Regions from separate parts of the Edwardsiella tarda ATCC 15947 genome, predicted to be linked through region 3. Evidence: predicted binding sites of a transcription regulator. Region 3 holds the regulator's gene; each other region holds the start of a gene.
The links. The regulator CRP, encoded in region 3, controls carbon source genes, mostly activating them, when cyclic AMP is high. The targets are predictions, from matches to a motif close to ATGTGANNNNNNTCACAT.
Positions count from the first base shown of each region.

Region 1: mlc (sugar metabolism global transcriptional regulator Mlc) is a predicted target of CRP. The motif match lies at 4,143-4,160, and genes of this name have one in related genera.
Region 2: DCL27_RS14185 (NupC/NupG family nucleoside CNT transporter) is a predicted target of CRP. The motif match lies at 5,167-5,184, and genes of this name have one in related genera.

Region 1 covers NZ_CP084506.1:1,782,523-1,789,979, forward strand. Annotated here, with positions in the region: gene tus (DNA replication terminus site-binding protein) at 238-1,176, opposite strand; gene DCL27_RS08300 (MFS transporter) at 1,770-3,005, opposite strand; gene DCL27_RS08305 (LysR family transcriptional regulator) at 3,197-4,099, shown strand; gene mlc (sugar metabolism global transcriptional regulator Mlc) at 4,254-5,477, shown strand; gene bioD (dethiobiotin synthase) at 5,713-6,378, shown strand; gene DCL27_RS08320 (cytochrome-c peroxidase) at 6,780-7,457, opposite strand, start outside.
Region 2 covers NZ_CP084506.1:3,057,595-3,065,051, forward strand. Annotated here, with positions in the region: gene deoC (deoxyribose-phosphate aldolase) at 1-232, opposite strand, end outside; gene DCL27_RS14170 (YjjI family glycine radical enzyme) at 640-2,190, shown strand; gene DCL27_RS14175 (YjjW family glycine radical enzyme activase) at 2,162-3,025, shown strand; gene tnpA (IS200/IS605 family transposase) at 3,087-3,524, opposite strand; gene DCL27_RS14185 (NupC/NupG family nucleoside CNT transporter) at 3,700-4,965, opposite strand; gene DCL27_RS14190 (metal-dependent hydrolase) at 5,271-6,062, opposite strand; gene DCL27_RS14195 (patatin-like phospholipase family protein) at 6,059-7,075, opposite strand; gene prfC (peptide chain release factor 3) at 7,300-7,457, opposite strand, start outside.
Region 3 covers NZ_CP084506.1:235,019-242,475, forward strand. Annotated here, with positions in the region: gene malT (HTH-type transcriptional regulator MalT) at 1-1,575, shown strand, start outside; gene DCL27_RS01120 (LysE family translocator) at 1,583-2,197, opposite strand; gene DCL27_RS01125 (hydrolase) at 2,297-3,280, shown strand; gene DCL27_RS01130 (YheU family protein) at 3,277-3,501, shown strand; gene crp (cAMP-activated global transcriptional regulator CRP) at 3,852-4,484, shown strand; gene DCL27_RS01140 (YccS/YhfK family putative transporter) at 4,543-6,615, shown strand; gene nfuA (Fe-S biogenesis protein NfuA) at 6,768-7,343, opposite strand; gene DCL27_RS01150 (phosphoribosyltransferase family protein) at 7,402-7,457, opposite strand, start outside.

The DNA.
Region 1 (7,457 bases), 1.5 Mb from region 3:
GCAATGATATCTCTACAGAGCCAATCTCATCGTCAATACTCGCTCCATCATCATTTTTAACGAGTCCTGCAAAGTGATCACGGCATCCGTCGGAAAATGAGAGTCAGTTAAGAAATACGCATAATATCAAGGCGCCCGCTAGTTTTATTGCGCAGAAGAGCAACCCATGTCCTGGGTTTGGTAACCTATCTCCAGCGTTAGCGCCGCGCTTCCCTTCGGGCGATGTGGCGCACTCTTTTAATCTGTATCCGTATCGGCCTCGCGATAAAGGTGTAGCCGCGGGATCAGCGGAATGAGCGGGCGCGCGCGTGGTCGGTGGCGTAGGGCGATGTTATTGGCATCGTAATCGGGCAACGTACCGATACGCGGGCATGGATCGGGCTCCTGGTACAAGGCGATAAGCGGCATGCTGCAAGGATGCTGTACCTGTTTTTGGCTAGCACTGTACCAGGCGCGGGCAATGGGCTGCACCTTAACCGGACGCCGTATCTTCAGACGCACATCTTCTGGCAGCGTCATCAGTAAATCTCGCTCTTCGAGCAACCGTTGTGTCCACTGCTCCCGGGTATAAGGGGGGACGGCACGTCCGGCGCGCAGGCTTTTATCGAGACGATTCAACATCTCGGCACGAGTTAAGTTATTGATCACCTGTTTATTTGCCCAGCCAAAATGAATGCTACTCGGCGCGTCCAGTAGGGTAAGGGCGCGGTAGGCACTGAGCGTTAATAATCCTTTCAGCTGGCGATGGACAAATTCGAAACGTTGCTCCGGGGCCAATCCGCTCTCGACCGCAATGATCTGTTCCAGCCGCTGCTTATGGGCATTAACCCGTTCGATGGTACGCTGTAATGCCTGACGTTGGGGGAGGGTCGCGTAGTAACATAACACGCCAGGTAGGCGAACCGCAGCCTTACTGCTGATATTCTGGCCATGATGATGCAGGAAGAGGCGACGAAAATGTTGGCGTCCTAGGTTAAAGGCCGTCTCGCCGCTGGCAGGGAGGACGGAGATTCGTTGAATCGCGTCATGTTCTTGTCCCTTTTCGATGTCCGGGAGCTCGAAAACCTCTGCCTGTAATGGTGAGAGCTCGGCTAGCTGGTGGTCGGTCTCATCCAGCGCCTCCTCGAGTTGGCGAAAGCAGGTATGGAGTTGTTCAACGATCTCGCTGGTGGACATTTATGCTCCTTTAATAAGGCTAATGCCTTACCTAATTAGTTACAACATACATATGGCTATCTTACTCTATTCCGCCTGAAACCACGAATACTCCTTGCCAGATTAACGCCGACAAACATAACCATTAACCCAAAAGCCAAACAGGAAAAAAGGACATGGCATCACCCGGGGAGAAGAGCGGCGCTAACGCTGGAGATGTATTACTGACTTGATTGGGGTGACCTGATAGGTGCCAGGTCGAACGGCTGACGGCTCGATGAGCAGGGTAGGACTTTCCCCTATTTCCCGTCATCTGCTGATGAGGGCGCCGTCGATGTCATGCAAGGTGTTGGCGGGAAGGAGACCCGCCCCGCGAAGATCGGGGAGCCCACCTCTTCCGGCACGAATAGGGCGCGCATGAATATCAATAGAATGAAAGCGCACCAAGCGCTGGGCAATGTCTGGCATGCCGCTCAGCGACGCTGGAGAAAGCGCGTTGGCTGTCATCACGCCTTATCCAGCGGGCTAGCATACCCGTTTCATGCTGGCCATCATCACCACGGCTCCAGCGCTATAATAACGCAGGCCAAGAGCATACTCGGCCTGCCGGTTTCTCAGTGTGACGCGGCTTCGGGTAAATGTTGTAGGCGACGGCCAAGTAGCCAGGCCAGTAACAGCATCGCACCAAGGAAAATGACGATGCCATTCCAGCCAGCTTGGTGCCAGAAGACGCCGCCCAGCGTCCCAGCGACGCTGGAACCCACATAGTAGCTAAACAGATACAGCGAGGAGGCTTGCCCCTTGGCGCGCCGCGCTCGGCGCCCGATCCAGCTGCTGGCGACGGAGTGGGCGGCGAAGAAACCCGTGGTAAACAGGAGCATACCAATAAAGATCACCCACAAGGGACTCAAGGCGGTAATGAGTAACCCTAGCAGCATGATGATAATCGCGACGCTTAATACCGGACCACGCCCGAAGCGTGCGGTCAGCGTACCGGCCTTCGGCGAGCTATAGGTACCGCTGATATAAACCAGCGAAAGCATCCCGACAACGGCCTGACTCAATAAATAGGGCGTCTCTAGTAGACGATAGCCGATGTAGTTGAATAGCGTAACAAAGCTCCCCATAAGGAGAAAACCTTCGGCGAACAGCAACGGTAATCCACGATCGTGACAATGCAAGCGTAGATTAAGCAGCAAGGTACGCGGCCGCAGCGAGCTTGGGCGGAAATGGCGAGAGGGAGGTAGGATACGCCAAAACATCAGGGCGCATGCCAGGGCAAACAGGCCGATGACCGCCAGCGTGATACGCCAGGAGAAATAGTCGGTTAAGACGCCGCTGATCAGGCGGCCACTCATGCCGCCGATGGAGTTTCCGCTGATATACAGCCCCATGGAGAAGGCGACCACGGAGGGATCCATCTCTTCGCTCAGGTAGGTCATGGCGACGGCGGCGACACCGCTCAGAGCCAACCCTACCAGGGCGCGCATCACCAGAATGCCATGCCAGCTGCTCATCAACGCGCCGATCAGTGTACAGCCCGCCGCCAGCAACAGCGCCGTGACCATGACGTTTTTCCGTCCGATGGCATCGGAGAGCGGGCCGGTAAACAGCAGGCCAATGGCCAGCATCGCGGTTGATACGGAGAGCGATAAACTGCTGCGCGCCGGGGTAATCGCGAAGTCTTGCGACAGCACCGGTAGGATCGGCTGGACACAGTAGAGCAGGGCGAAGGTTGCCAGACCGGCGGAGAAGAGCGCCAGGGTGACGCGTTTAAAATCGGGCCGTTCACGGGTGATAAAGGGAAGTTTGCCATTGACGCCATCATTGGCTTGTGCGGGTGCCGGCATCGCGGCATCCGGCGCAAGATCTGCCGGGGAGGTATTCACACAATATCCTTCAATACGGGTAAAACACAAACGTGACACTGTCACTCATGAATCGCTAGCAGAGCGACTAGCCACCGAGAATAGGATTGCCTCCAGTGAATGTCTAATATATTAATAAGAACAAATAATATTTATAAGATATCAATATCGCTATGCGTATCGAGATCCGTCACCTCAAATACTTTATCGCCGTCGCCGAAGAGCGGCACTTCAATCGTGCAGCCGAGCGACTGGCCATCTCGCAACCGCCCTTGAGCCAGCAGATCCAAGCATTGGAGAAAGAGCTTGGCGCCCGTCTCTTGCTACGAACCAACCGTAGCGTCAACCTCACTCAGGCAGGCCAAATCTTTTTAAAAGAGTGCTATGCCATCGTCGGGCAATTAGAGCAGGCGGCGGAAAAGGCGGTACGGGCGCATCGTGGGGAGAGTGGCGATCTGACTATCGGCTTTACCTCATCGATGCCGTTTGTTCCCCAGGTCGCGCGCTCGCTTTTCGCCTACCGTCAACATTACCCCCAAGTTCATCTGCAAATGCGTGAATTGAATACTAAACAGCAGATCGAACCGTTGAACGATGGCAAGCTGGATATCGGTATCCTGCGCAATACTAAACTCCCCAGCACCCTGACCCATCAGGTGTTACGACGTGAGCCCCTGGTCGCCGTGCTACATCGCCATCATCCGTTGGCGCAACGGGAGGCGGCGTTACGCTTTAACGACTTGGCCGATCAGCCTTTCGTCTTCTTCTCGCGCGGGGATGGCACGGCGCTCTATGACGAACTGCTGACCTTGCTCAAACGCGCGGGGATCGTTCCCTACATTACCCAAGAGGTGGGCGAGGCGATGACCATCGTCGGATTGATCTCGGCAGGATTGGGCGTCTCGATCTTACCGGCCTCCTATACGCGCATTCAGGTGGATGGTGTCTGTTATCGCCCCTTGGCGGAGCCGGAGGCCTACACCGAAATCTGGCTCGCCTATCACCGTCAGCGACCGTTAAGCGCCCAGGCTCAAGCCCTGATCGCGCTGCTCAGCGCCCCCGCAGAAGTTCGTTAACGCGCAGCGAACGGGACAGAACTTAGGCTGAAAAAGCAAGTATTTGTGCGCCTAATCACATAACGAATCAAATGGTTTACGCATTTTTGTAAAATCCTCACCTTTGTCGGTAAGATTTATTTTGAAGCGCGAAAAATAACTGGGAGTAGCGGTGGTGATTGCTGACGGTCAGCCGGGGCATATTGATCAAATCAAGCAGATAAATGCTGGGGCAGTGTATCGTCTTATCGATCGGTTTGGCCCTATTTCGCGCATTGAGCTTTCGAAACGCGCACAGCTGGCGCCCGCCAGTATTACCAAGATTGTACGCGAACTGCTCGAGGCTCATCTGGTGCAGGAGACGGAGTTTCAGGAGCCGGGGTGTCGTGGGCGTCCCGCCGTTGGCCTGATCCTCGATACGGCCTCTTGGCATTACCTCTGTGTACGCATCGGCCTCGGTACCATGACGTTAGCATTGCGCGATCTGAGCAGTGCCTTGGTGGTCGAAGAGGAGATCGCGCTACCGGCGCAACGTGACGTGCCGCTATTGAATCGCTTAATCGGCGAAATCGATCGTTTCTTCACGCGTCATCAACACCAGTTGGAGCGCCTGACCGCCATCGCGGTAACATTGCCGGGTCTGGTTAACGCGGCGCAGGGCATTGTGCATCGCATGCCATACTATGCCGAGGTGCAGGATATGGCGTTAAGCGAAGAGCTCGAACGCCACACCGGGCTGCCGATCTATCTACAGCATGACGTTTGTGCCTGGACCATGGCAGAGTCACTGTTCGGCGCGGGTAGTGGGTGTGCAAATTTGATCCAGATCGTCATCGACTATAACGTGGGAGCCGGGGTTATCAGCGAGGGACGCTTGCTGAATGGCAGTCGTCAAAGCCTGGTCGAAATAGGGCATACCCAGGTCGATCCCTATGGTAAACAGTGCTACTGCGGCAACCATGGTTGCCTTGAGACCATCGCTGGCCTACAGAACATTCTCTCGCTAGCGGAACAACGCTTGGCGATGTCACCGTCATCACAGCTACACGCTACACGCCCCTTGACCATTGAGGCGCTCTGCCAAGCGGCGTTACAAGGCGACCAACTTGGACGCGATCTGATCAACAGTGTCGGGCATAGCGTTGGGCGTATTGCGGCGGTGATGGTGAATCTGTTTAATCCCGAGAAGATCCTCATCGGTTCGCCGTTGAATCAGGCGGCCGATATTCTTTACCCCTCGATCGCCAGCGCCATCCGTCAACAAGCGCTGCCGCATTACACGCAACATTTGGCCGTCGAGGCCAGTCAATTCCATAATCATGGCACCATGCCGGCCGCCGCGTTAGTTAAAGAGGCGTTGTACAACGGTTCACTACTACTGCGACTCTTGCAGGGCTAATCCTGGTTAAGCAACCCGTTTGTGTCTGCAATTTTGCCATTTTGTTACTTTGCGGACATAAAACGGGAAAATCATCAATGCGATAAATAAAAATTTGAGCTAACGCAAGCCGTACTCTCAACGCTTCGCCTAGACTTTTCCGGTTTATCGGTGATCGCGGGCACACAGCATATTCCGGTCAGATCACACTGAGCTTTTTTATTACTAATCGGAGTCTCTCCGGAGTCATTATTTCATGTTAAAACGCATATTCGTTACGGGCACTGACACCGAAGTTGGAAAAACGGTGGCGTCTCGTGCGTTATTACAAGCCATTCAGGCCACAGGAGAAAGCGCCGTCGGTTATAAGCCGATTGCCGTGGGCAGCGAAGAAACACCTCAGGGGCTGCGTAACCACGACGCATTGACGCTGTTGCATGCCTCGAGCCTGGCATTGAGCTACGACGAGGTCAATCCGATCACCTTGCGTGAGGAGATTGCTAATGCGTATACCGGCGAAGCGCTGGACTATGGTGCCATGAGCCGTGGATTGCAGCAGTTGAGCGACAAGGCTCAGCATGTCGTGGTGCAAGGGACCGGCGGTTGGCGAGTCTTAATGCAAGACTTGCGCCCCTTGTCAGAGTGGGTGGTACAGGAGCAACTACCGGTCATTTTAGTCGTCGGGATCAAGCTGGGATGTATCAGTCATGCCATTCTGACGGCGCAGGCGATCATCAACGACGGCCTGCCGTTCGCCGGCTGGATTGCCAACCGCATCAATCCTGGACTATCGCATTACGCCGAAACCATCGATGCTTTGCGTCAGAAGTTACCGGCGCCACAATTGGGTGAGATCCCTTATCTCTATCGGCCGGAAGAGAAGGCGTTGGCACGTTATATCGATCTTTCCGCACTCGCCTAACCCATATCGTGTATTTTTTCTAACCCCCGCTTGATACGGGGGTTATTGTACCGTACAGCATAAAATACAGCCCGCACGATGCGGCATTCTCTAGCACACCATTCCGCTGCTGTTCTCCGCTCACCTATCGAACCCGCTATGCAGAGTCGCGTGATTGCATGACAGGATTTCCGTTATCCATCTCGGGAGGCGTTATCCCTATCATCTGAGCGCACGTTATGAGGCGAAGAGGGTACATCGCGGCGTGAAGTCACAGGGCTCGTCATCGCTCAGGGCCGTATGGAACAGGGAAATGTGATACGACACATCACAGCAACACTCGAGACTCGCTTGAGCGGTGGTGTATTATGGATAAAAAAGGGCGCGCCGTTGGCACGCCCTTGTTCGTTCGAGAAGGGCAATCAGGGGTGGGCGGGCGTGGCCGCCGATGTAGATGTTGCCGGCATGGCGTGAGCGGCTGAAGCATCACTTGCTGGCTTCGCCTCACCGGTCGGTGCCGCTTTCATCGACTTCTCCTGTCCGGCCTGATAGGGCGTATAGACGCCGTTGAGGCTCTTCAAGAAGGCGACGATGTCATCGACATCTTTCTGGGGCAGCGTGACACCGACCTGGTATTTCAGCATCAGTTTCACCGCCTCATCCAGCGTCTTCACGTCGCCGCGATGGAAGTAGGGGGCAGTCAGCTCTACGTTACGCAGTGTCGGTACCTTCTGGCGCAGACGATCACGCAGATCCTGAGTCACGTTCATGCGACCGATATCGGCGCTGGTCAGCTTACCAAACGGATAATCGGCCATGAGACCGAGCGGCTCATAGGACTCACCGCCCATGGATACACCGGCGTGGCAGGTCGCACAACGGTTATCCTTGAACAGCTGATAGCCATGCTTCTGTTGCGCGGTGAGCGCACTCGCATCACCCCGTAAATAACGGTCAAACGGTGCGTTCGGCGTAATCAGGGTTCGTTCAAACTCGGCGATCGCATTGGTGATAGTCTTACCACTGAAACCTTGCGGATACACCTTGAGGAACGCTTGCTTGAAGGCCTGATCCTTATCGAGTTTCGCGATAATCTCATC
Region 2 (7,457 bases), 820 kb from region 3:
GTGGGAAGTTGGTCACCGTCGCGATGCGGACTTCAGGCGTTCCTTGTTCACGCAGGGTCTTACGCGCGATCGGAATGAAGCGAGGGTAAATACATACCGCGGCAGTGGTGCCCGCCGGGCTTTTAGCCTGATGACACAGCGCGATCACCTTCTCATCGGTATCGTTGTCATTCAGGGTAGTGAGATCCATCAGGCGCAGTGCGCGCTGAGCGGCAGTTTGTAACTCGGTCATAATACTCTCCAACTGGCTGAACGCGGCCCATGCCGGTTCAATCAAAAAAAACGGGGACGGAGGTGCTAACGGTCTACACCGTCAAGTTATCCCACACGTTGGCGAGCGGACTTGGTTCCCTGAAGAGACACCCGGATGCGCCGGATGACACTGAGATCCTTCTCACCGCACAAAGCCCTTCTGGTGTGATGATTTGAACACAAAACCTCCGTCATATTTGTGTTCAATGTCACATTAGATGAAAATCCAAATGCAACATTATCGATACATATGCGATGGCGATCACAAATAGCTCGCAATTATTATCCTGGTGATCCATAAACTCAGTCAGCTGCGAGGCGGATCAATCCTCTCCTGCCCACTTATTCGTAATCTGGTTGCCATCACCATCATTAACGGTTGCAACTATGTCTGAGATCATCGATAGCACACTACGCCAACGCGGCATGGCCATCGCCTGCGATCCCCACCTCTCTCCCGAACAGAAGCGCCACTTCTTAGCGCTGGAGGCGGAAAATCACCTGCCCTATCCACCCCTGCCCGACGATGCTCGGCAGGCGTTGGAGGAAGGCGTCATCTGTGACATGTTTGAAGGCCATGCCCCCTACAAGCCACGTTACGTGTTGCCGGACTACGCCCGTTTCCTCGCTCAAGGCTCGACTTGGCTGGAGCTCGAACCGGCGCAAGACTTCGATGACGCCCTCGCCATGCTGGTTATTCTGTATCACCATGTCCCATCCGTCACATCCATGCCGGTATTTTTGGGGCATTTAGATCAACTATTACTACCGTATGTTGGAATTTTAACAGAAAACGAATTATATATCCGTATAAAACGATTTTGGCGTTATCTGGATCGCACTTTTCCCGATGCCTTTATGCATGCCAACCTGGGGCCGTCGGATAACCTGTTAACACGCCTCTTCTTACGCGTCGACGCCGAGCTCGCGCAGGTCACGCCCAATCTAACGCTCCTCTACCATCCCGACCTCACCTCCAACGCCTGTCTACAACACGCCATCGAGAACATCTGTCACTGCGCCAAGCCACATATCGCCAATGCCGCGCTACATGATAAGATCTTCACAGCGGGCGGCTATGGCATCGTCAGTTGTTATAATTCACTGCCACTGGCTGGGGGCGGCAGTACGCTGGTGCGCCTGAACCTAAAAGAGGTCGCGCTACGTAGCCAAGGGGAAGAGGACTTCTTTCAACGTACCCTGCCCGATTACTGCCAACGGCAAATCGCCATCCTCAACGCCCGCGCCGACTTCCTGTTCGAATGCTCTCACTTCTTTAGCCAGAGTTTCCTGGTACGAGAGGGGCTGATCGATCCGGCACGTTTCGTGCCAATGTTCGGTATCTTCGCCCTCGCCGAGGCGGTCGAGATCCTTACTCAGCAGGCGGGAACGGCGCTGCACTATGGCCAAGATGCACAGGCCAATGCCTTGGCTTACCGCATCAGCGCCTGGCTCGCGGATTTTGTCGAGACGACACCCCTGCGCCACGCCTGGCGGCAGCATGCCCTACTGCATGCTCAATCGGGCATCAGCAGCGATCGCGGTACTACCCCCGGAGCTCGCCTGCCCTACGGTCAAGAACCGGATCCCGTCAGCCACCTGCTGACTGTCGCCCCGCATCATGCCTATTACCCCGCCGGCATCAGCGATATCCTGACGCTGGATCCCACCGTGCAAAGTAATCCCCAGGCACTGATGCAACTCTGCCTGGGCGCCTTTTCCGTCGGGATGCGTGAGTTCACCGCCAACGTTGCGGGTAGCGAATTGGTACGCGTCACGGGCTATATGGTGCGAAAATCCGACCTGGAGCGTTTTCAGCGCGAGGGGTCACGCCTGAATACCACTTGGCTGGCTGAGGAGGCTGCTCGTAATAGCGGCATGTTGGAACGACGCGCACGGGTGATCAGCCATGAGCAGCAGATGCGCTTTAGTCAATAAGCTCCTGCCCTTCTCCTGCGTCGATGGGCCGGGTAGTCGTTTGGTGCTGTTTCTACAGGGCTGTAACCTGCGTTGTCGCAGCTGCCACAATCCTTACACCATCGGCCATTGTAATCACTGCGGCCTCTGCATCGCGACGTGTCCACACCAGGCCCTCAGTCTGTGTGACGGGCGGGTGGTCTGGGATGCGTCTCGCTGCCAGCAGTGCGACACCTGCCTGCAACGTTGCCCGCACCAAGCCAGTCCGATGGCTTTCTCCCTGAGTGTCGAGGAGGTCTTGCTACAGTTACGCCGCCAAGCGCCATTCATCAATGGTCTCACCGTGAGTGGCGGTGAGGCGACGCTGCAGTTACCCTTTCTGCAGGCGTTATTCCAGGCGATTCGGCAAGATCCACTGCTGCAAAGGCTCAATTGCCTGGTCGACAGCAATGGTGAATTGGCAGAGAGTGGTTGGGCGCGACTACTCCCTTGGTGTGATGGCGTCATGGTCGATCTGAAAGCGTGGAGAGACGAGCGACATCGTTGGCTGACCGGGCGCGGCAATCGGCGCATCCTGCAGAGCATCCGCTGGCTAGCCCAGCAACATCGCCTAGCGGAATTACGTCTATTGGTTATCCCACAGTACAGCGACTACCTCGACCACTGTGACGCGCTAGCCGAGTTCATCCTGACGCTCGGTGAAGTCCCCGTACGCCTGAATGCCTTTCACCCCCACGGCGTCTATGGCCCGGCGGCGGCGTGGCGCCGAGCCGATCGGGAAGCGATTGAGCGGCTAGCCGAGGCGTTAGCCGTTCGTGGTGTGACACGCGTGATCCGCCCGGCGCTGTATCTGTAAAAATCCACCTCTTGAAGAGGTGGCTTTAAATGGGGCCCCCTAAAAGGGGGCCTTGTTCGTTTTAATCCTGTAATAACGCCATTTGCTGCTCGTATTCTTGATCTTTCTTATCCTGATGCCTCACGTAGCGTCTGATAATTTCTTCGTTCACTCCAACTGTGTCTGCAAAGTATCCCCTCGCCCAAAAATGATTACCCCACAGCTTCTTTCGTATATGCGGAAACTTGTTGTAGAGACGAATAGCTGTGCGCCCTTTCAGGGCGCCCATCAGCGTTGAGATCGAGAGTTTCGGTGGGATCATCACGACAAGATGAACATGGTCTGTCTGAACATTCAATTCAAGTACCTCACAATCTTTCATATTGCAAAGTATATAAACTGAGCGATAAAGCTCTTTACCTACCGCCCCTGTTAAAACCTTGTAGCGATACTTTGGCGTCCACACCAAGTGATATTTGCAACGCCAGAATACATGTGCTGAACTTCTATAACTGCTCATGTCAGTGATTTCCTTCTTACTTGTGGTGAGTAAGCTGGAATTTTCTGGCATGGGCTTCCTTCAGGCTATAGCCTCACAGGGACAATCACCACCTCCCGAGGAGGTGGTTTAAAGCTGACAATAAAAAAACCACCCCGACCGTGGGCCGGGGTGGTTTTGTCCGTCAAGACGCGACTTACAACGCCAGGAAGAAACCGGCGATGGTCGCGCTCATCAGGTTAGAGAGGGTACCGGCCGCCACGGCGCGCAGGCCGAAACGCGCGATGTCATGGCGACGCTTCGGTGCCATGCTACCTAGCCCACCCAACAGGATCGCGACCGAGGAGAGGTTAGCGAAGCCACACAGGGCAAAAGAGATGATCGCCTTGGTATGCGTCGACAGTACCTGCAGGCCTGCCGCCGCGACATCCGCATCCGGCTTTAAGTATTCGCCGAAATTCATATAGGCCACAAACTCATTAACGATCAGCTTCTGGCCGATGAAAGAGCCGGCAACCTGTGCCTCGCTCCACGGAACACCAATCAGGAAGGCGAGCGGGGAGAATAGCCACCCCAGGATCAGCTCCATAGAGAGCTGCGGGTAGTTAAACCATGCACCGATCCCCCCTAACATGCCATTCAGCAAGGCGATCAAGGCGATAAAGGCCAACAACATTGCGCCGACGTTCAACGCCAACTGCAAACCGGACGCCGCACCCGAGGCCGCAGCATCGATCACGTTAGCCGGACGATCTTCGGCAGCCACCAGCGCACTGGCATCCTCACGGTCATGGGTCTGCTCGGTTTCCGGCACGATCAGCTTAGCGAACAACAGGCCACCCGGCGCCGCCATGAAGGAGGCCGCGATCAGGTACTCCAGCGGTACCCCCATCTGCGCATAACCGGCGAGTACCGAACCGGCGACGGAGGCTAACCCCCCACACATCACCGCGAACAATTCGGATTGCGTCATGGTCGCGACATAGGGACGCACCACCAACGGTGCCTCGGTCTGGCCGACGAAGATGTTGGCCGTCGCCGACAGTGACTCGGTACGAGAAGTCCCCAGCAACTTGTGCAACGCACCGCCCAGGATACGGATCACCAACTGCATGATGCCCAGGTAGTACAACACCGCGATCAGCGAGGAGAAGAAGACGATAACGGGCAAGACGCGCAGGGCAAAGACGAAGCCACCGCCACCGAACATTTCGAACATCTTGTCGGACACTAACCCGCCGAACATGAAGGAAATACCTTGATTGCCATAGGCGATAACGTTTGCTACGCCGCTAGACATCGCCCCCAACATGTCGCGCCCTGCCGGCACGTACAACACGAAGGCGCCGAGGCACACCTGAACCGCAAAGGCACCCGCCACGGTGCGCACTCGAATAGCGCGGCGGTTATTGGAAAGCAGCACGCCGAGTAAGATCAGCGAGACCATTCCCACCACACCCATTAAAAGTTGCATGGTTATTATCCCTGTTGTGTGAGTCTTTGATAAAAGGCTTACACGCCCAATGGCGCAAGCCGTCTCCTGGTGCCAGGCAAAAAACAGGAGGGGGCCCATCGCCGGCGGGCGGATTATAGCGGGGCTATGCGGTTATTTGCGCGCATTGCTCACAAATTTATACAACTTGAAGCAAGTTAAATTGTTAAAAGGTGATGCGTATCACATCATTTACTCGTTTGCGTGTGCAAAAAATCTGCAAAATTAAGGAGGGAGATGACCTCAGCGGCTATCCGCTGATGAATGAGAACCGGTCAGGCGCGTGACGGCAAGCTGAATAACCGTTGCGTATTACGATACAACGCCTCGGCGATCGCCTCGGGAGACTCTGGGCGCAACTGGCAGAGGGCTGCAAAGACACGCGCCAGTTGTTCAGGACGGTTGGCTTGGCCCTGGAAACCCGCCAACGGCATGTCCGGGGCATCGGTCTCCAATACCAAGGCATGCAACGGCAAGGTCGCCATCACGGCACGCGTCTTCTTCGCCCGCTCATAGCTGATGGTGCCGCCGACCCCGATGGCATAACCAAGCCGGACGAAGGCCTCGGCCTGGGAGAGGCTACCGGAAAAGCCATGCACTACACCAGTTCGCGCCAATGGGCGACGGCGCAGTGTCTGCGCCAACAGGTCGTGGCTACGACGCGAGTGTAGGATCACCGGTAGTTCATAGCGTTGGGCTAAGCTGAGCTGCTCCTGCAGCAGCGCTAACTGGCGTGCCGGTTGCTGCACCGGATCATAATGATCTAACCCGATCTCGCCCACGGCGACGATCGCCGGATCGCGCTGCGCCAACGCCAGCTCCAAGCGCGCCACATCCTCATCGCAGTGCTGCTCGACATATAAGGGATGAAGTCCCAAGGCGGCATACAGCATCGGGTGAGCATGGGCCAGCGCCAGCACCTGAGCGAAACGATCGGCGGCGACGCTGGGCACGATGATCGCCTGCACACCCGCCGCACGGGCTCGTTGCAGACTCGCCGACACATCACCGCAGAAGGGGGCGAAGTCGAAGTGACAGTGCGTATCGATCAGGCAGGGCAACGTCATGCCGATACTTCCACTCGCGGCGCATACACCGCAGACGGAACCGCAGCCGGCGTCTGTCGCACCGGGCCATGGGCATGGGCCGGCAACTCACGCGGCAGCAACCAATGGCCGACCGCCGCCAGAAAATAACGGGCACAGCGCCGCCCCAAATGGTAGTCGGTATTCAACGCCGCCACCGTACTACCCAGCGCATGGCTCGCCAAGGGCTTGGGCGGATAGATCTCAAAGATACGCAAGTGACCCGGTGGCTGTTCGATAAAGCGCTGTGTACGACGGTAGCTCTTCTCGTGGTACTGCATCATACGCACCATCTGCTGTAGGCTGCTCTCGCTAAGCAGCGATTCCATCCGCTTGACCCAGCGGGGGGTATAGAACATCTGCGACGGCACGGTACGCACCACCACAATGGTATCCGCCCCCAGACGGTAAGCTTCACGTACCGGAATGGCATCGCTGATGCCGCCATCCTGGTAAGTCTCGCCGTCCAACTCCACGCCACTGCGATAGAAACCGGGAATGGCGCTACTGGCTTTGATCACCTGCAACCAATCGTCACGCCGCGCTGGAAAGTAGGTCGCGCGAAAGTCGTCGCTGCGACTGGCGACCATGTAAAACTGGCGCTGCTGGCCCAGCATGCGTTCGGCCCGCTCAAAGGCCAATGGCATGTCGTGATGGGTTCGATCCACCAGCCAATCGAGATCGATCAGATGCCCACCGCGTACAAAACGCAATGGGTTGAAGAAATCGATGCGGGTGGTATAGCGGGTGATCACTCGCCGGGCATAACCGGGCTGACCGCAGACAAAGGCGGACAGGTTCTGTGCGCCGGCGGAGGTCCCCAGATAGAGATCGAAGGGGTTGAAACGCGCACGCAGAAACTCATCCAAGACACCCGCGGTGAAAATGCCCCGTTGACCGCCCCCCTCGCAGACGAGGGCGATCTTCCCCGGGCGATAAGGCTTATAAGCTAAGGGTTCAATATTTCCCAGGGTAATAGGTATTCGGTATCCCACGTTGCACCTCATCACGACACGATCGAACGGAACGCATGTACCCACGTAGGCACACACTACGTCCATCCGTTAAGCATACCTTGGATAAGGAGACGGAATAAGTCCAGCCAGGCGAGGAAATATTCATATTCTGTCCGCTTTGGCTAACACCGTGTCATCGCGCATAGCACAACGGGCCTGACGGCCCGTTGTATGCATTAAGCGTTCGCCTAGCGGCGAAACGATCAATGTTCGCGCGTCTGGCGGAAACGCACCTCGGGGTAGCGCTCCCGTGTCAGGTTGAGGTTGACCATGGTCGGCGCAATGTAGGCCAGGTTATCGCCGCCATCCAGTGCCAGGTTTTGCTCGTTCTTACGCTGGAAGTCATCGAATTTCTTGGCGT
Region 3 (7,457 bases):
GCTTGGAGTTTATTCCACCAATGTGAGCTGGCGTTGCTCGAGTCCTGCCTGAATACACTGCCTTATGACGCCTTGATCCAACATCCTAGTTTGGCGTTGTTGCAAGCCTGGTTAGCACAGAGTCAGCATCGTTATAGTGAGGTGAATACCCTGCTGGCGCGCGCCGAGCAGGAGATGGCGCTGCGCCAGATTACGCTGGATGCGGCGCTGCATGCCGAGTTTAATGCCTTGCGTGCTCAAGTGGCGATCAACGATGGTCGGCCGGATGATGCCGAGCGCTTGGCGACGGAGGCGTTGCGTCATCTACCGATCGGTAGCTACTACAGTCGTATCGTCAGTAGCTCTGTCTTGGGTGAGGTATTGCATTGTAAGGGCATGCTGGCGCGGGCCTTACCGATGATGCAGCAGACCGAGCAGGTGGCCCGTCGTCATCAAGCCTATCATTATGCGCTCTGGGCCCTGTTGCAGCAGAGTGAGATCCTGATTGCCCAAGGCTTCTTGCAGGCGGCCTACGAGACCCAGGATAAGGCGTTTGAACTGGTCGAGGAACAGCACCTGCAACAGCTCCCGATGCACGAGTTCCTATTGCGTATCCGCGCCCAAGTACTGTGGTCATGGATGCGGCTGGATGACGCCGAGCGCGCGGCGCGTGAGGGGTTGGCGGTGTTGGCAAATTTTGAGCCGCAGCAGCAGTTACAGTGCCTGGCGCTCCTGGCTAAGTGCTCGCTGGCGCGGGGCGATTTGGATAATGCTGGGCAGCATCTACGCCGTTGTGAGGCGTTGTTGCAGTCGGGTAACTACCATAGCGACTGGTTGGTGAATGCCGATAAGGCGCGGGTGATCTACTGGCAGATCACCGGTGATCGTCAGGCTGCGGGTAACTGGCTATTACAGGCGGTGCGTCCGGCGGCGCCGGATAATCACTTCCTCCAGGGGCAGTGGCGCAATATCGCCCGCGTACAGATCATGCTGGGGCAGTATGAGGAGGCGCAAGCGGTTCTGGAGGCGTTGAACGGTGCGGCGCGTCGTCTGCGATTGGTGAGCGATCTGAACCGTAACCTGTTGCTGAGTAACTTGTTGTATTGGCATATGGATCGGAAGAGCGAGGCGTTGCGGGTACTGATGGAGGCGCTGAGCCTGGCCAACCGCACCGGCTTTGTCAGCCACTTTGTCATCGAGGGTGAGGTGATGGCTCAACAGTTGCGCCAACTGTTACAGCTCAATACCCTGCCGGAGTTGGAGGTACATCGCGCGCAACGTATCCTGCGCGACATTAACCAGCATCATCGGCATAAATTCGCGCATTTCGACGAGAAATTCGTCGAGCGGTTGTTGAATCACCCTCAGGTGCCGGAGCTGATCCGCACCAGCCCCTTGACCCAGCGTGAATGGCAGGTATTGGGGCTGATCTATTCCGGGTACAGTAACGAGCAGATCGCCGACGAGTTAGCGGTCGCCGCCACCACCATCAAGACCCATATTCGGAATCTGTATCAGAAGCTGGGGGTAACGCACCGCCAAGAGGCGGTACGTCAGGCGCAGGACATCATGCGCCTGATGGGGTACGGGGTGTGAGCCGCTATTAGCGCCAGATCAGCAGGACACAGGCGGCGGTGAGGGCGCCCATCGCGAGATTGAAGGCGAACCAAGCATGCCGGCTTTGCAGTAAGCGGCCAATCAGTGTGCCGAAGCCGAGCCATAGGATACCGGCGATGAGATTGATCAGCACCATCGCCAGGCTGATGAGCGCTACCGTCGTCGGATAGTCGCTGCCGGGTAGGGTAAAGCTGGTTACGGCGCCCAGCGTCATCAGCCAGGCTTTGGGGTTAAGGAATTGCAGTAACCACCCCTGATGCCAACGGATGGCTCGCGGAGCGAGTGTCGCCTCCGACGCGGTGGGCGTCAGGCGAGTATAGCGTGAGGTGGCCACCTTCCAGGCGATATACAGCAGATAGAGGCTGCCGAGCCCTTTGAGTAGGGTATGCAGCGTCGGGTAGAGTAACAGCAGGCCGCCGATGCCGAAGGCGACCAGCAACAGCAGAGTCTGCATGCCCAGGATGATGCCCAACATTAATGGCCAGGAGGATCGCCAACCGAGGTTGGCACCGGAGGTGGTCAGCAGCATGTTGTTGGGGCCCGGCGTGATCGCCGCCACCCAGAGGAATCCGACTAGAGAGAGGAACAGGGTGCTGTCCATGCCGATTAGGCTCCGCATCGTAGGGAAAGAGATGTTTTGACCCTAACAGTGTGCTATTGATGATACAACGCGTCCTTCGATGAATTTTCTTCAGCTACCATGAGCGTCACGCCATTTTCACCCGCGCCTCTGCTGCGCAACCCGCATCTTCAGACACTATTGCCGCGTCTGTTACGTCGCCGCGTGGCATTGACGCCGACCTGGCAACGGCTCACCTTACCGGACGGCGACTTTATCGATCTGGCCTGGAGCGAGGCGCCGCTTGCCGCACGCCATAAGCCGCGGGTGGTGCTCTTTCACGGATTAGAGGGTGGTTTTTATAGTCCCTATGCTCATGGTCTGCTGCAGGCGTGTCGTGCGGCGGGATGGTTAGCGGTGGTGATGCATTTTCGCGGCTGTAGTGGTGAGCCTAACTTGCTGCCACGTTTTTATCATTCGGGCAAGACCGGCGATGCGCGTTTCTTCCTCGCATGGTTACGCCGAACGCTGGGTGAGGTACCGACGGCGGCGGTCGGCGTCTCTCTCGGGGGGAATATGTTGGCCTGCTATTTGGCGGAGGAGGGATCGCAAGCGCCGTTGACGGCGGCGGTGCTGGTCTCGGCGCCGTTACAGTTGGCGGCCTGTGCGGCGCACTTGGAGAGTGGGGCGGGGCGTTTTTATCAACGTTACCTGTTACATGAGCTCAAGCGCAGCGCGTTGCGTAAACAGCGCTGTTATCCCCAGTTACGAGCGCTCGATCCGCAGCAGATCCGGCGGTTGCGTCGGTTGCGTGAGTTTGACGAGCAGATTACGGCGCCGCTGCATGGTTTCGCCGGCACGGATGATTATTATCGGCGTTGTAGCGCGTTGCCGCGTCTGGCTGCGATTCGCCAGCCGTTGTTGATCTTGCAAGCGCGTGACGATCCTTTCATGACGGCGGCGGTGATCCCGGACAGGGCACGGCTACCGTCTAATATCGACTATCAGCTCACCGAGTTCGGTGGACACGTCGGCTTTATCAACGGCACGCTACGGCGCCCGTCCCTGTGGTTAGAGCAGCGTATTCCCGAATGGTTAGCCTGTTATTTGGAGTCAATGACGTGATCATTCCTTGGCGAGATATCGCCCCGACAACATTGGATAATTTAATCGAAGCCTTCGTGTTACGTGAGGGAACCGATTATGGCGAACAGGAGAAGAGTCTGGCACAGAAGGTTGAGGATGTGCGCCAACAGCTGATAAGCGGCGAGGCCGTGGTTGTTTGGTCTGAACTTCATGAAAGTGTCAATATTATGGCGCGTAGCCAGTTTAACGGGGACGATTAACGCTAATCGCTCGCTTTTCTTGGTGATTTAGCGCAGGCTACTGTGCAAATAAGGTGCAAAAATAATTCCGTTGGGAAAAAAAACGCGGCGAACAGTGAGCTATTCCATGCTGAAACGAGACAGTGCGAGACAGTTGGGTCAAGCTATGCTACAAACTAAGCCGACATGCACCTTTAATGGAATGAAGCGGGTATAGATCAATAAGGTCGGGTAGCAACTCCCTTAGGCTAATAAAACTATATTCGACAAGTGCAGTGCTATAACAGGTTACTAGGCAGTTTCCCGGCTCCGCCGCCTGGCGGGGCGCGTTTGGCGCACGGGGATGCGATAACAACAGAGGATAATAGCGAATGGTTCTCGGCAAACCACAAACAGACCCAACCCTTGAATGGTTCCTGTCCCATTGCCATATTCATAAATATCCATCAAAAAGTACTTTGATTCACCAAGGTGAAAAGGCGGAGACGCTTTATTACATCGTGAAGGGATCTGTCGCGGTACTGATCAAGGATGAAGAGGGCAAGGAGATGATCCTCTCTTACCTGAACCAGGGCGATTTCATCGGTGAGTTGGGCTTGTTTGAGGAAGGACAGGAGCGCAGTGCCTGGGTTCGGGCGAAAACTGCCTGTGAAGTGGCTGAAATTTCTTATAAGAAATTCCGTCAGTTGATTCAGGTAAACCCGGATATCTTGATGCGATTGTCCGCGCAGATGGCGCGTCGCCTGCAAGTGACGTCAGAGAAGGTCGGTAACCTGGCTTTCTTGGACGTTACCGGCCGCATTGCCCAGACGCTGTTGAATCTGGCGAAGCAACCGGATGCGATGACGCACCCGGACGGTATGCAGATTAAGATTACGCGTCAGGAGATCGGTCAGATCGTCGGTTGTTCGCGTGAAACGGTCGGTCGTATCTTGAAGATGCTGGAAGATCAGAACCTGATCTCGGCCCACGGTAAAACCATCGTCGTCTACGGGACGCGGTGATTTTTCGCCCGCGCCGCCCTCGTGGCGCGGGACTCTCTCCATCCCCAGGATGGTGCTCATGTGGCGGCGGTTTATCTACCACCCGGAAGTGAATTATGCACTGCGTCAGACGCTGGTCTTGTGTCTGCCGGTGTTGTTCGGGTTATTGATTGGCCAACTGCAACAGGGGCTACTGTTCTCGCTGGTTCCCGTCTGCTGTAACATCGCGGGCCTGGATACACCACATAAACGCTTCTTTAAACGCCTGGCCGTGGGTGGTTCGCTATTCGCGCTCGGTAGTTTTCTCTTGCAGCTTGCCTTGTTATGGCAGGTGCCTGTGCCGTTGGCGATGCTTTTTCTGGCGTTATTGCTGGGCGTCAATGGAGAGATCAGCCCATTGCATGCCCGCTTGCTGCCCGCCACGTTGGTCGCCGCCATCTTTACTCTGAGTATGGTCGGCATGGTACCTATCTGGCAGGCACCGCTGCTGTATCTGGTGGGGACCGTCTGGTACGGTGCGTTTACTTGGTTCTGGTTTATCCTGTGGAAGGGGCAGCCGATTCGCGAGACGCTGAACCAACTCTATTTGGAGTTGGGGGATTATATCGAGGCCAAGTACAGCTTGCTGACGCAGCATAGTGATCCACAGACGGCCTTGCCGCCGTTGTTGAATCGTCAGCAGAAGGTGATGGATCTGATCACGGTGATCTACCAGCAGATGCACATGCTCTCTTTGGTTCATAACCCCGAGTACAAGCGCCTGGTTCGCTATTTTCAGGTGGCGCTCGATCTGCAAGAGCATATCACCGTCAGTCTCTCTCAGCCGGAGGAGGTGCAGACGCTGGTGGCGCAGAGCCAGGCCGAGGCGATCATTCGGCGCAATGCCCAGGTCGTCGCTGGGCGCCTGCGGGTGGTGGCGGATGACATTCTCTATCACCGTTATCCGCAACACTTCTCCATGCAGCCTGAGGTCTCCGCGTTGGAGAAGCTGGCCAGTCGCTATCCCGACAACCCGGTGGGGCAATTCTGTTTGCACCACTTTAGCCGCATGGCACGTTTATTAGAGCGCCAGCGTCCCCTCTATCAACGCCAACTGATGGCGACGCAGCAACGCCTGCCGTTTTGGCCGGCGTTGCGCGCCTATTGTTCACCGAAGTCTGGCGCGCTGCGTAATGCCTTGCGCCTCGGGCTGACCCTCGCCGCCGGTAGCGGCTTGGGGATCTTACTGGCATTGCCTAAATCTTACTGGATTATGTTGACCACGATGCTGGTGATCCAGAATGGGTATAACGCGACGCGGGTGCGGATCCAGCACCGTGCGATGGGGACCTTTGCCGGTCTGATTATCGCCGCTGGCCTGTTGCAACTAACGTTGAGCGAGGCGGTGATGTTGTTGGTGATGTTGTTGGTGACGCTGGGGGCTTATCTGGTGTTACGCAAGAACTACGGCCTGGCCGTCATCGGCTTTACGGTCAGCGCGGTATTTACTCTGCAATTGTTGGCGCTGAATGGTTCGAACTTCCTGGTGCCGCGCCTGGTAGATACCCTATTGGGCTGTATCCTCGCCTTCGCCAGCACGATCTGGCTGTGGCCACAGTGGCAGAGTGGTTTGTTGCGAAAGAATGCCCATCAGGCGTTGGAGGCGTATCAGGATGAGCTGCGTTTGCTCCTCTCTGCCGACGTGGGGGTCAGCGAGCAGGCGTATGCGCGTATGCGTAGCAACCAGGCACAGAACACGCTCTACTCCTCTCTTAGCCAAGCGATGCAGGAGCCGGGCTTCGACTCACGCTATTTGGCCGATATGCGTCTGTGGATCACCCACAGCCAGTTTATCGTCGAGCACCTCAATGCCATGACGATCCTGGCGCGAGAGCACTATATGCTGACGCCACGTTTGGCCCAGGACTACTTGCAGTGTGGCGAGATTGCCTTGCAGCTCTGTCAGCAGCGTCTGGAACACGATGGGCCGAGTAGCAACGATAACCAGGCGATTCCGATCCCGGAGCCACAACAAGGCATGCCGATGACGCCGATGGAGGTCCATCTGCGGCGCATCCTATCGCATTTGCGCACCATGCATACCATTTCGTCTATCGCTTGGCGTCAGCGCCCGCATCACGGCTTGTGGCTCAGTCGTCGGTTACGTGACTGAGAGGTGGGTGACGCGGTGGTGGTCGCTTGATGACGGGAGTGGTTGGCAGGTGAAAAGGCGCTTGTGGGCGTACTCTGCTAACAAAACGGCCGCGCGAGGCGCGGCCGGGGGAGTCTTACGTCGGGTGAATTTCCCCGCCGTCTCGCGAGCGATCAATAGTAAGAGTGGTCGCCGCGCTGGTGCTCAGTCAGATCGCGCACCCCTTTCAGTTCCGGGAAGCGTTGCAGCAACTCTTTTTCGATCCCCTCTTTCAGGGTGTAATCCACCATTGAGCAGCCATTACAACCGCCGCCGAACTGCAGGATGGCGTAACCTTCATCGGTGATCTCCATCAGCGAGACACGACCGCCGTGACCGGCCAGCTGCGGGTTGATCTGCGATTGCAGGATATACTCCACGCGTTCAATCAGCGGCGCATCATCGGCCACTTTACGCATCTTGGCGTTGGGCGCTTTCAGGGTCAGTTGTGAGCCAAGCTGATCGGTAACGAAATCGATCTCGGCGTCTTCCAAAAACGGCGCGCTGATTTCGTCGACATAGGCGCTCAGCTGTTCAAAATCCAGTTTACGATCATTGGCCTCAACGGCGTCCGGCGGGCAATAAGAGACGCCGCATTCGGCGTTGGGCGTGCCGGGATTAATGACAAAAACCCGGATCTGAGTACCCGGTTCCTGATTTGCCAGCAATTTGGCAAAGTGCTCTTGCGCTGCTTCGGTAATACGGATCATGGCATCTGCTCAATAGTTGACTTCTCCGGTCGGTTATAATACGCCGATCGTAAAATGCTCACAAGGTGCGACACAGACAGATAACCTCTACCGACATCACACCTTGTGCGATTA